2 regions of the Candidatus Stoquefichus sp. SB1 genome follow, and region 1 is predicted to be linked to the other one. Evidence: riboswitches for the same ligand, from Rfam matches in the RefSeq annotation. Region 1 holds a riboswitch; the other holds the start of a gene.
What was found. Region 1 has a riboswitch for thiamine pyrophosphate ahead of thiM (hydroxyethylthiazole kinase). Riboswitches for the same ligand answer to the same signal wherever they lie in the genome.

Region 1 (6,272 bases):
GAAACTCATTTTTTCAAACAACTCCTTATGCCTTAGGAGGAATGAAGATTGCACTTGTTTTGATATATATGATTGCAACTATTGTTGGTCTATCAACATATGGGAGTAAACAATATATAGAGATTGATAAAACACATCTTTCTTATTATGCTACGACTCATCTCAAAGATAGATATTTACAATCATTTCGCTTAATATTCAATCAGCCTCAGATACCGGATTTACAAATCAAGATAAATGATATTGACCATTTTACATTATTATATAGTGATGTTTATATGGGCTGGGCGCAAAAAGGACATTCCATTATCTTTAATATAACTTTAAAAGATGGAACATTGATACGCATCATGCCAGATAATCTTTATTTTGAAAAACAAAATTGTTTAAGAGGACTTGAATATATCGAACAATTAGGTATTCATATAGACGATCCTTACCATATTAAAGATGCTTTACAAGATACAACTATGAGATTTGCTGAATATATTGAGAAAGTGAGGAAAGACAATGAAACTTAATGTTTATATAGATACTAAAGATAACTATCTTTTTCAACATATCCAAACTCATCTTAATCGTTTTATTGCTCATATCCAATATGTATCATATGAAAACCTGAAAGAACCATTCATTGTATTTAAAGAAGTTAATTCTATTTGGGATTTACAATCACATGTTTATCCTAGTCATACCGTTATCTATATTTTAAATAATGCTGAATTGATATTTTTAGCACTAGATTATAGCCCTCTAGGTTTTATCCGTAAAGATCAGTTTGATAATGATATTGAAAATATCATTCATGTGATTACAAAAATTTATCAAAATCTAGAAAGTATATTAACATTAAAAATAGGTTATACACATATTCAATTAGAAAGTAGTCAAATCACTTATATTGAATCATATGGTCATTATCTCGTTATTCATACCTTAAATAGTGAATATCGAATAAGAGAGAAAATAAGTGATATGCTAAAAAAACTTCCAATAAATTTTAAACGTATTCATAAAAGTATTATTGTGAATCAAACTTATGTTCACTCTCAGCAAGGGCAGGAACTGATATTAAATAATGGAGAAAGACTGCCAATTGGTAGAAAATATAAATTTTAATAACGAACGTGATAAAATTTCACGTTCCTTTTAGCATAAGATATCTTTTGTTTCGCTACGAAAAATGTTATAATATGAAACGGATTATAAGGAGTGAAGAATGTGAAAGAACCAATGTATAAATTTATTGATATTAATCAAATTGTTGCTAATGAAAATCAGCCGAGAACACATTTTGAAAATGAAAAGATTCAAGAATTATCAGTATCTATACAACAAAATGGATTATTACAACCAATTGTTGTAAGACCATATAATGGTAAATATCAAATTGTTGTTGGAGAAAGAAGATATCGTGCGTGTAAACTTGCAAAATTGGATGAAGTTCCTTGTATTGTACAAACATTAGATGAACAACAAACAGCAACTGCGGCGATTGTTGAAAATATTCAAAGAGAAAACTTATCACCAATTGAAGAAGCCTTGGCTTATCAACAGTTGATTGATACACAAAATTTAACACAAGAACAATTGGCTCAAAAAGTTGGTAAAAAACAATCAACAATTGCTAATAAATTAAGATTATTACAATTGCCTATGACAGTTCAGGAAGCTGTCAGAAGAAGAGATATTACAGAGCGACATGCACGTGCACTCTTAAAGTTAGATACAACTGCTAAACAAAATAATATGTTAAGAGAAATCATGGATAAAGGTTTAAATGTTGAACAGACGGAACAAAAAATTAAGAGTAAGATAGAACCAAAAGTTCCACAGACAAAGCCAAAAACAAAGAGTATTTCTCAAAATTTAAAAATAGCAATGAATACAATTGAACAAGCTGTACAGATGGTTCAACAGGCAGGAGTAGAAACAGTTGTAGAAAGTCAAGAAACAGATGATGAAATGATTTATATAATTAAGATGAAAAAATAGAATATGATAGTACGGGAGCTTATAAATAGGCTGAGAGGAAGTTGTGAACTTCGACCGCACCTGATTTGGGTAATGCCAACGGAGGGATTTATACTTTACAAAGTAAGGGAATATGTCACGGGCATATTCCTTTTTATATTAAAAGGAGAGATGATAAGATGTTTGAAAAAATTATGCAAAATGTGTGTGAGAAAAAGCCATTAATTCATTGTATAACAAATGCAGTGACAATGAATGATTGCGCCAATGCAGTATTAGCTGTTAAGGGAAGTCCAATTATGGCTGATGATGAGAAAGAGGTTGAAGAGATTACAAGTATTTGTCAGGGATTGGTTTTAAATATTGGAACTTTAAATCAAAGAACAATAGCGTCAATGATAAAAGCTGGAAAGAAGGCGAATGCATTAGGACATCCAGTTATATTGGATCCTGTTGGGGCTGGTGCTAGTTCTTTACGTAATGAGTGTATACAGCAACTCTTAGATGAAGTTAAGATGACTGTCATTAGAGGAAATATTTCAGAGATAAAAGCAATTGCGTTAAATACATCAACGACAAGAGGTGTTGATGCAAGCGAGGAAGATGCGATTGATGAAAATAATAGAGATGATGTGATTGCTTTTGCTAAAAGATTGAGTCAAAAAACAGGAGCAGTGATTTCTATCAGTGGGGCTATAGATGTGATTGCGAATGAAAAAGAAGCTTATCTGATTCAAAATGGTTGTCCACAAATGTCATTGATTACAGGAACAGGATGTATGTTAAGTGCAATAACTGGTGTTTATGTATCAGCAAATACAGAGTCAGTTTTATTAGCTGTTGCTTGTGCTACAGCAATTATGGGATATAGTGGTGAATTGGCTTTTCAAAGGATTCAACAGGAACAATTAGGAATAGGGAGTTTGAGAGTTTATTTAATGGATTATCTTTATTTGATGGATTTTCATCGTTTAGAGGAGGGACTTAAAGTTGAAAGAAGATAGTATACAACAAGCAATGTGTTTATATCTTGTGACTGATCAAAGATGGGTACATCACTCTTTTTATGAAGATATTGAAGAAGCATTAAAAGGTGGTGTTACATGTGTTCAGTTAAGAGAAAAACATATGGATAATCAAAGTTTTATTGAGGAAGCAAAAGAAGTGAAGAAGCTTTGTGAAAAATATCATGTTCCTTTCATCATTAATGATAATGTTGAAGTCATGTTAGCAGTTAATGGAGATGGGATTCATGTTGGGCAACATGATATGCAAGCTAAGGATGTAAGAAAAAGAATTGGACCAAATAAGATTTTAGGAGTTTCTGTTCATTCTGTTGAACAGGCTGTAAGTGCTTATCAGGCAGGAGCTGATTATTTAGGAGTGGGTGCTGTTTTTTCAACGCAAACAAAAGATGATGCCATTGTAGTTGATAAACAAACATTAAGGGATATTTGTGATGCTGTTTCTATACCAGTGGTTGCGATTGGTGGAATTCATCATGAAAATATTATGGCTTTAAAGGATACAGGCGTTGCAGGAGTAGCTGTTGTGAGTGCTATTTTAGCACAAGAGCATATTCAACAATCAGCAATTGAATTAAAAGAACAGGTATTGTTATTATGAAAGGATATATTTTTGATTTAGATGGGACTTTACTTGATTCGATGCATATATGGGATGTTCTCTCTATTCATTATTTAGAACATCTTCATATTCAACCACAAAAAGATTTATTGCAATCTCTAAAACCACTTTCATTACATGAAGCTGCTATATATTTAAAAGAAACATATCATTTATCTGAATCATTGATTGATATTCAAAAGGGATTTATGACGCAATTAGAAAAAGAATATCAATCAGTGACGCTTAAAGAAGGAGTTATTGCTTTTTTAGAAAAATGTTTACAACAAAATATTTCAATGTGTATATTAACTGCTAACCATCGTGACATAACAGAAAATGTATTAAAACAATTTCATATGAGACATTATTTTCAAAGTGTTATTTCTTGTGAAGATATACAATATACCAAACAAGATCAAAGAAGTTATCAATATGCTGCCCAAACATTAAATTTATCCATTGATAAATGTATTGTTGTAGAAGATGCATTACATGCTATTGTGACAGCAAAAAAAGCAGGTTTTTATGTTAAAGCAATTTATGATAAAGCGAATGATTCGGATTGGAATCAAATTGTTTTAACAGCCGATCAAACATATCAATCTTTTCAAAATATGGAGGTATAAGATGAAAACAGTATTAACAATTGCTGGCACTGATCCTACAGGTGGAGCAGGGGCACAAGCTGATTTAAAAACATTTATGGCACATAAGGTGTATGGCATGAGTATTATCACAGCTTTGGTTGCACAAAATACATTGGGTGTAAAAGATATTATGAATGTGACACCTGAATTTTTAAAAGAACAGTTTCAATGTGTTTTTGAAGATATTTATCCTGATGCTATTAAAATAGGTATGGTGTCAGAAACACAATTGATTCATCAAATTGTTGAACAACTCAAAAAGTATCAGGCAAAAAATATTGTTGTTGATCCTGTGATGCTTTCAACAAGTGGCTCAAGATTATTAGCCGATCAGGCTTTAACAGCATTAAAAGAGGAACTCATTTTGATGGCAGATATCATTACACCTAATATTCCTGAGGCTGAAGTGTTAGTAGATCATACAATAACTTGTCAAGAAGATATGATTTTAGCAGCTAAAGAAATACGCCAGTGGTATCATGGTGATATTTTAATTAAAGGAGGACATTTTGAAGATAGATCAGATGATTTATTATATCATGGTGATGATGTTATCTGGTTAAAGAGTGAACATATCAATAATCCTAATACACATGGGACGGGTTGTACTTTATCTAGTGCTATTGCAGCCAATTTAGCAATGGGTGATGATATGGTTACAAGTGTTCAAAAAGCCAAAGCATATATTACAGGTGCTTTAAAAGATGGACTTGATTTAGGACATGGCAGTGGACCATTAAATCATTGTTGGAATCTTTAATCATTTCAATCATATGATAAATTATTTCTTTTTTTCATTCAAATCATTGAAATCAATGAAAATTTATTTTTTTAAATATGAATATTAGGAATTTATTAAAAATATTCGTTATAATAAATTTAATTAAATGATTGAAAAGGAGAACAAAAATGGATAAGAAAATTATATTTATTGATGTTGATGGAACTTTGCTGGATTATGAGAATGTTTTACCTAAATCTGCTGATTTAGCTATTAAAGAAGCAAGAAAAAGAGGTCATAGAGTTTATATTTGTACAGGGAGAAGTAAGGCTGAAGTCTATGATTATTTATGGGATATTGGTTTAGATGGAATGATTGGTGGAAATGGGAGTTATGTAGAAGATGGAGATACTGTTGTTATGCATCAATTAATCACAAAAGAACAGTGTCGACATATTGTTGATTGGTTAAAATCTCGTCATTTAGAATTTTATTTAGAGAGTAATAATGGATTATTTGCAAGTGAAAATTTTGAAACAAGAGGAGAACCAGTGGTTCAGGAATATTGTAAACGTAAAGGAACTGAAGGAGCAAGTCAAAAGCGTGTGAGAGATGCTTTCCCAGAAATGATTTTTGATGGTGAGTTGTATCGTGATGATGTGAATAAGGTAAGTTTTATATTGGAAAGTTATCAGGATCATTTGGATTCAATAAAAGAATTTCCTGATTTGAAGCCTGGAACTTGGGGTGGTGCTGGAGAAACAGCATTATTTGGAGATTTAGGTGTTAAAGATATAACAAAAGCACATGCGATTGATGAATTGTTAAAATATTTAAATGCAAATATAGAAGATACTTTTGCATTTGGTGATGCTAAAATTGATATACCAATGCTTGAATATTGTCATGTAGGAGTAGCAGTTAATAGCGGTGGAGATGAGATTAAAGCCATGGCAGATTATGTAACTGATGATGTAGATAAGGATGGTATTTATAAAGCATTTGTACATTTTGGGTTAATTGATAACTTTTTAGAGTTATAGATGAGGACAAATTTATTTTGTCCTTTTTGATTCTTGACTCTCCCCTAACAGGAGGATATATCCTAGGTTTGAAAGGAGAGAGATGATGAGTAAATGTATTGAAGTTCACGAATTAACAAAGATTTATGATGGAAGAAAAGTTGTTGATTGTTTGACTTTTGAAGTCAAAAAAGGAGAGGTTTATGGTCTTTTGGGTCATAATGGTGCTGGAAAGTCTACAACCATAGAATGTATATTAGGATTAAATACTCCTGATAG
Region 2 (6,272 bases), on a different contig from region 1:
CTTTAATCGGACTTTCATCCATTAATTTTTTTCTCAATCCTCGATTGGCACTAACTCCGCCAGCAACAATAATTTCTTTGACCTGATAATCTTTTGCCGCTTTTATTGTTTTAGACACCATAACATCCAAAGCAACTTCCTGAAATGAACATGCTAAATCAACAGGAACAATATCTTCACCACGCTGTGAAGCATTATGACACAAATTAATCACTGCTGATTTTAAACCACTAAAAGAAAAATTATAGGATTCATCATTTAATGGCAATGGCAAAGGATAACGATGTTTTCCTTCAAGCGCCATCTTATCGATCACTGGCCCACCAGGATATGGCAAATGAAGAACACGCCCAACTTTGTCATAAGCCTCGCCTATTGCATCATCTAAAGTTTGTCCAATCACCTCAAAAGAAAACTCATGTTTCATATAAACCAGTTCACTATGGCCTCCACTAACGACTAAACAAAGGCAAGGATAAGCAATATCCTCTACTAATTCATTCGCATAAATATGTCCAGCAATATGGTGTACTCCTATCAATGGCTTATGATAAGCCAAAGCTAAAGTCTTTGCCGCCTGCATCCCAACATGCAAAGAGCCCACAAGTCCTGGACCTTTCGTTACTGCAATAGCATCAATATCATGCATATCAACATTTGCCTCATTCAAAGCCGTTTTTAAAACTGTTGATACACATTCCACATGCATACGACTCGCAATTTCAGGTACGACTCCACCAAATAAACGATGGGTATCAATTTGTGATGCAACAACATTACATAAAAGTTCCCGTTTATCTTTTAATATTGCTATTGACATTTCATCACAGCTTGACTCTATCGCAAGAATTAAACTCATTTTTGTCCCTCCAATCCTTTAACCATTAAATAGGCATCTTCATGATTATCCTGATAATAACCTTTACGAATAGCTTTTGTTTCAAAACCTAAACTTTCATATAATGAAATTGCTTTTTGATTAGATATTCTAACCTCTAAACTCATTGTTTCACAACCTTGCTGTGATGCTAAAGCAATCATTTCCTGCATAAGAATACGTCCTAAACCCTGATGCTGATATTTTGGCACAATCCCAATGGTTGTAATTTGTGATTGTTCATACATCAGCCACACACCAACATAACCAACAATTTCATTATCAATTTCCAAAACATAATTAAATGAAAATTGATTTTCTAATATTTCATACATAAAATCTGAGCGACTCCATGCTGAAGTAAACAAAAGCTGTTCTAATTCAACAATTTGATCCAAATCATCCAAATCCATTGCTCTTATAAGCATATTTTCTTAGCCTCTACATCTTTTAAATAATAAGGCACCAATGCATCCACATTTTCCACTGGCTCTATCATTTTTGACAAATCATACATATTTTGAGCTAAATTAACAGTTGTCATAGGATAATGAACAACTTCACTTTGCCCAACCACACAATAATATGGATAATTTTCTATAAAGTGTGAAAAATCATCAATTGGCATTAATTGTTCAGACGTTATAGCCTGACCTTGATCATATACACATACAAACACTTTTTGACTTCTCGCATCAATAACTGATACACATTTTTGCAGACCTGCATAGGCAGCCAATGATGAAACAACTTTTATTTTTACAGGAGCGACAACGCTCAATGTCTTTGCAATCGTCATAGCGACTCTTACCCCTGTATAAGATCCAGGTCCACGTGTTATAATCATTTCTTCAACATCCAATAATTCCAAATGATGTTTTTCTAGTAATGATGCTAAATAAGGAATGGCATTTTCAGATTGCCTTTTTGAACCCATCTCCTGTTTCACTTCTAAACACTGATCATCTTGATACAAAGCAACCATTAAATATTGATTTGATGTATCCATTATTAAACGAATCATATTGCCAACTCCTTTATGAGATTTTCATATTTTAAGCCACATGCTTTCAAAAAGAAAGAACGTGTTTCATCATCATTTTTAACAATTTTAATCTCTAATCTTTCTGTAGGAATAATATCTTGAATATAAATCGGCCATTCAATCACACAAACCCCTTCATCTTCAAACATTTCCTCAAATCCCAATTCTTCATTTTGTCCTTCTAAACGATAGGCATCAAAATGATATAATGGAAGACGGCCCTGATAAACTTTCACAATTGTAAAAGTTGGTGAATTAATGACCTTGGAAATTCCTAATCCTTTACCAATTCCTTTTGTAAAAGTTGTCTTTCCAGCCCCCAATTCTCCTTCTAATGTCAATACTGCTCCAGGAAACAAAAGATTCGCCAATCTTTCTCCAAAATCAATCATATCCTGTTCACTATGAAACGTTATCATGCCCTTTCCTCCTTACTTTTTTGATATATACTGCTGATAAACACCATACCAATGTTCAGCAAAACCTGGTCTAAATGGTCCAGACATATTCATCGCCATCTCTATGAGAATATCTAACTGCTGATTTAATATTTGATCTAATTTTTCGCCATAATGCATTTGTGCTTTATGTTGACGATATTCTTCTTCATCCAATATTTTATATTTATAATCAGGGAAAACTTTTAAATCCAAATCATAATCTATGTACTTTAAGGCATCACCATCAAACAATGTTGGAGATGCAATATTACAATAAAAATGAACACCATTTTTACGAATCATACAAATAACATTATACCACTGATTCTTAGGAAAATAACAGATAGCTGGCTCTCTTGTATACCATCTTCGACCATCTGATTCTGTCACTAAAGTCCGATTATTAATGACAATATAATGCTGACTTGTTTCTTCTAAAACAAATCCCTTTTTCCAGCAGCGATGAATACTCCCATCATGCTTATAACAATGAATAAGCACATCATGTCCTACTAATGCTTTATTCATAAACATACCTCTTTCTATAACATAGTTATTATACACAAAATCATATCATTTTGAAAGGTTTATTATTCGAAAACAAAAGAGAAACCTATTTCCTCTTAACCTTTTATAAAATGATAAATGTCATCTATTATAGGCTTATTTGAACAAAATATCTGCCTAATGAGAATTTAAATAATCCCCAATCTCTCTTCAATTTCAATTATCAGGCTAGAATAGCACTTAAAAACTGAGCATCGTCTGCTCAGTTTTTAACGAAATACATTTTTTAATCGAGAATATAAGATAGGAACAACTATCATACATAATATTAAAGTTGTGACATTATAAGGCAAGTTGTAAATAGAAGAATAAATCATTGGATTCATTCCTTCAGGTGCATATTCAGCAAACAAAAATGCCCCACTTGCAAAATGACACAAATATTTTAAAAACATTGCAACAATAATTCCCCAATAAATAGGAACCTCTTTAAAATGAGTGGACTTTATCAAAGGAGCGATACCACAAACAGCTAAAGGTAAGACATAGTCTAACAAAACTGACCATGGACCCCAATAACTTGCAATTGCTAAAACAAATTGCAAAATAGCAACGCCAATTCCACAAATAACGCCATAACCAGCCCCTAGTAAATAAGCACATAAAAAGATTGCAATAACATCTATAGAAATAAATGCACCACCTTGAGGCATCTCAGGAATAATCTTGTTAACATATCCTAAGATAATTGTAATAGCCATAAACATAGCTAATTGAACCATTGTTTTGACATTCAAGTCAACTTTAAATAATTTTTTCATTTTCTCCTCCACATTTTATATTGGAGCCATACAAATAAAAAAGCTTTCTCACACATGCGCAAGAAAGCAAAAATAACGTTATTTGCACTCTCTACGCTGGCATTACCCAGTTCAGATGATAAGGGATGAGGCTAAAACCTCTCTCAGCAAAAGCACCCCTGGCTCAACGACTATTATAATCCTTTTTCTATAAATTTCAAGATTTTCTATCAATTGATAAAGATAGTCATTTTTTTCATCCTTAAAATAATAGATATATTCATCAAAATGATATATCGATATGTTATATTTTTCACGTATTTTTTCCTAGTTTTTTTTATTTTTAATGCTATAATAAAGGAGAATTAAGGGAGGACGAAATAAATGTCAAAAGTTATTGCTGTGAACGCTGGTAGTTCATCATTAAAATTTCAATTATTTGAAATGGATAATGAAGATGTTATTACTTCTGGAGTGATTGAAAGAATTGGTATGGAAGATGCTATTTTCACAATTAAATATAATGGTGAAAAAGATGTCCGTACTTTAGCGATTCCAACACATAAAGAAGCTGTTCATTTGTTATTAGATACATTAATGGAAAAACAAATTGTTTCTTCATTAGATGAAATTAAGGGTGTTGGTCATCGTGTCGTTCAAGGTGGATCTTATTTTAAAGAATCAGCTATTATTGATGATGATGTTGTCAATAAAATTGATGAATTAAAATCATTAGCACCATTACATAATCCTGCACATTTAACAGGATATTATGCTTTTAAAGAAGCGATTCCAACTGCTGGTGCAGTAGCTGTATTCGATACTGCTTTTCATCAGACATTAGAACCTAAATGTTATATTTATCCAATTCCATATAAATTCTATACTGAAAACAAAGTTAGAAAATATGGTGCTCATGGGACATCACATTTTTATGTTTCTCAAAGAGTTATTGATAAGTTAGGGCATCCTGAACATTCTAAAATTATTGTTGCTCATCTTGGTGCTGGTGGTTCTTTAACAGCTGTTAAAGATGGAAAATCTATTAATACATCAATGGGATTTACACCATTAGCAGGAATTATGATGGGAACACGTAGTGGAGACCTAGATCCTTCAATCATCGATTATCTTATTGAACAAGTTGGTATGGATATGAAAGATGTTATTCATATGTTAAATAAAGAATCTGGATTATTAGGTGTGTCAGGTGTTTCTAGTGATTTTAGAGATGTTATGAATGCGGCTAATGAAGGAAATGAAAGAGCAAAACTTGCTATGGATATTTTCTTTAGAAGAGTTATTGCATATATTGGACGTTATTTTATAGCTTTAGGTGGTTGTGATGCGATTGCTTTCACTGCTGGTATTGGAGAAAATTCTGCATTTGCAAGAAAAGAAATTCTTTCATTAGTTAGTGAAGCATTAGGTATTGTGATTGATGATGATGCAAACGAAAATGGTGAAGGTGAACGTTTAATTACGAAACCAGAATCTAAAATTAAAGTTTATGTTATCCCAACAAATGAAGAATTAGTCATTGCAAGAGATACAAAACGTTTATTAAACTTATAATCAAAAGTCCTACAGACAAATAACTGTAGGACTTTTTGGTTATTCTTTATTTATCACGTTGTCTTTTCTTTACAATCTGTAAACAGATAAATGAACCAATAATAATAACAATATAAGGCATGATAATCGTCAAATCCTGTGTAACGACTGGTTCATCACCTAAAACAGTAATTGGCATTTTCTCATTTATAAAACGAATACTTTGCTCATCTTCTTGATCTTGAATAGTAAATTCTTGATCTTTTGCAATGGTATAACCTATAGGAGCTACTGTTTCATGCAAAATATAAAGACGATCAACGACTAAACCTTCAATAACATGTCCCTCCTGAGTACTATCCCATTCATCAATAATCTTTTTTGTTTGTGAATCAATAATTTGTAAATGTGCCCCTTCAATATGTTCCAAACTGACTGAATCCACTTTATGAACAACAGTCTTTGTTTTTTGATTATAGAAATCATATGTATGTTGTATCACCTTTTCCTGTGATTGAGTATACTTGGCATCAACATAATAATGAACTGGTTTTGAAATATACCCATCTGGTTGTCTTGTTTCTTTAATAAGATAAAGAGAATGAGGATCACCAACAATTTCGGTTGATTCTTCAATTGGCATAGTTGCATATTCAGGCGTTAAATCCAATGGCAGATCACTATTAAAGAGAACTTTACCTGTTTGTGATGATATCACTTTTTCTAATACTGTTCCTGCTTTCACAATTACTTCACCATTCACATTATAAATATCTCGATTAGCAATTAATGAAAACTCTGCTCCAAAAACCATTTCATTTGTCTTAGCATCTTTTTTAGCAACTTCAATTTGGACTTTCTGTCGTTCATTTTGAATCGCTTGATGTTGATAGATAATTGCTGTTTCTTGATTGTCGTATGTTAATGAAAAAGCTTTTCTTTCAGTATCTAAAACATAGCCATATGGTGCTTCTACTTCTAAACATTCATATTCTCCTAAAGGAAGTTCTTTAGAAGTGATTCGACCTTTTTCTTTTGTAACTAAAGTC

Region 2: linked by a shared signal. The riboswitch ahead of BN1865_RS06330 (energy-coupled thiamine transporter ThiT) and the one ahead of thiM (hydroxyethylthiazole kinase) in region 1 are both predicted to bind thiamine pyrophosphate.

The regions. Positions count from the first base shown of each region.
Region 1 is NZ_LN852695.1:69,972-76,243, reverse strand. Features, by position in the region: gene BN1865_RS08465 (hypothetical protein) at 1-521, shown strand, start outside; gene BN1865_RS08460 (LytR/AlgR family response regulator transcription factor) at 511-1,119, shown strand; gene noc (nucleoid occlusion protein) at 1,222-1,995, shown strand; TPP riboswitch at 1,997-2,099, shown strand; gene thiM (hydroxyethylthiazole kinase) at 2,154-2,978, shown strand; gene thiE (thiamine phosphate synthase) at 2,965-3,600, shown strand; gene BN1865_RS08440 (HAD family hydrolase) at 3,597-4,229, shown strand; gene thiD (bifunctional hydroxymethylpyrimidine kinase/phosphomethylpyrimidine kinase) at 4,231-5,010, shown strand; gene BN1865_RS08430 (HAD family hydrolase) at 5,160-6,014, shown strand; gene BN1865_RS08425 (ABC transporter ATP-binding protein) at 6,100-6,272, shown strand, end outside.
Region 2 is NZ_LN852694.1:521,485-527,756, reverse strand. Features, by position in the region: gene tsaD (tRNA (adenosine(37)-N6)-threonylcarbamoyltransferase complex transferase subunit TsaD) at 1-859, opposite strand, end outside; gene rimI (ribosomal protein S18-alanine N-acetyltransferase) at 856-1,305, opposite strand; gene tsaB (tRNA (adenosine(37)-N6)-threonylcarbamoyltransferase complex dimerization subunit type 1 TsaB) at 1,296-1,901, opposite strand; gene tsaE (tRNA (adenosine(37)-N6)-threonylcarbamoyltransferase complex ATPase subunit type 1 TsaE) at 1,898-2,341, opposite strand; gene BN1865_RS06335 (DUF402 domain-containing protein) at 2,354-2,890, opposite strand; gene BN1865_RS06330 (energy-coupled thiamine transporter ThiT) at 3,139-3,690, opposite strand; TPP riboswitch at 3,761-3,860, opposite strand; gene BN1865_RS06325 (acetate/propionate family kinase) at 4,054-5,244, shown strand; gene BN1865_RS06320 (SpaA isopeptide-forming pilin-related protein) at 5,291-6,272, opposite strand, start outside.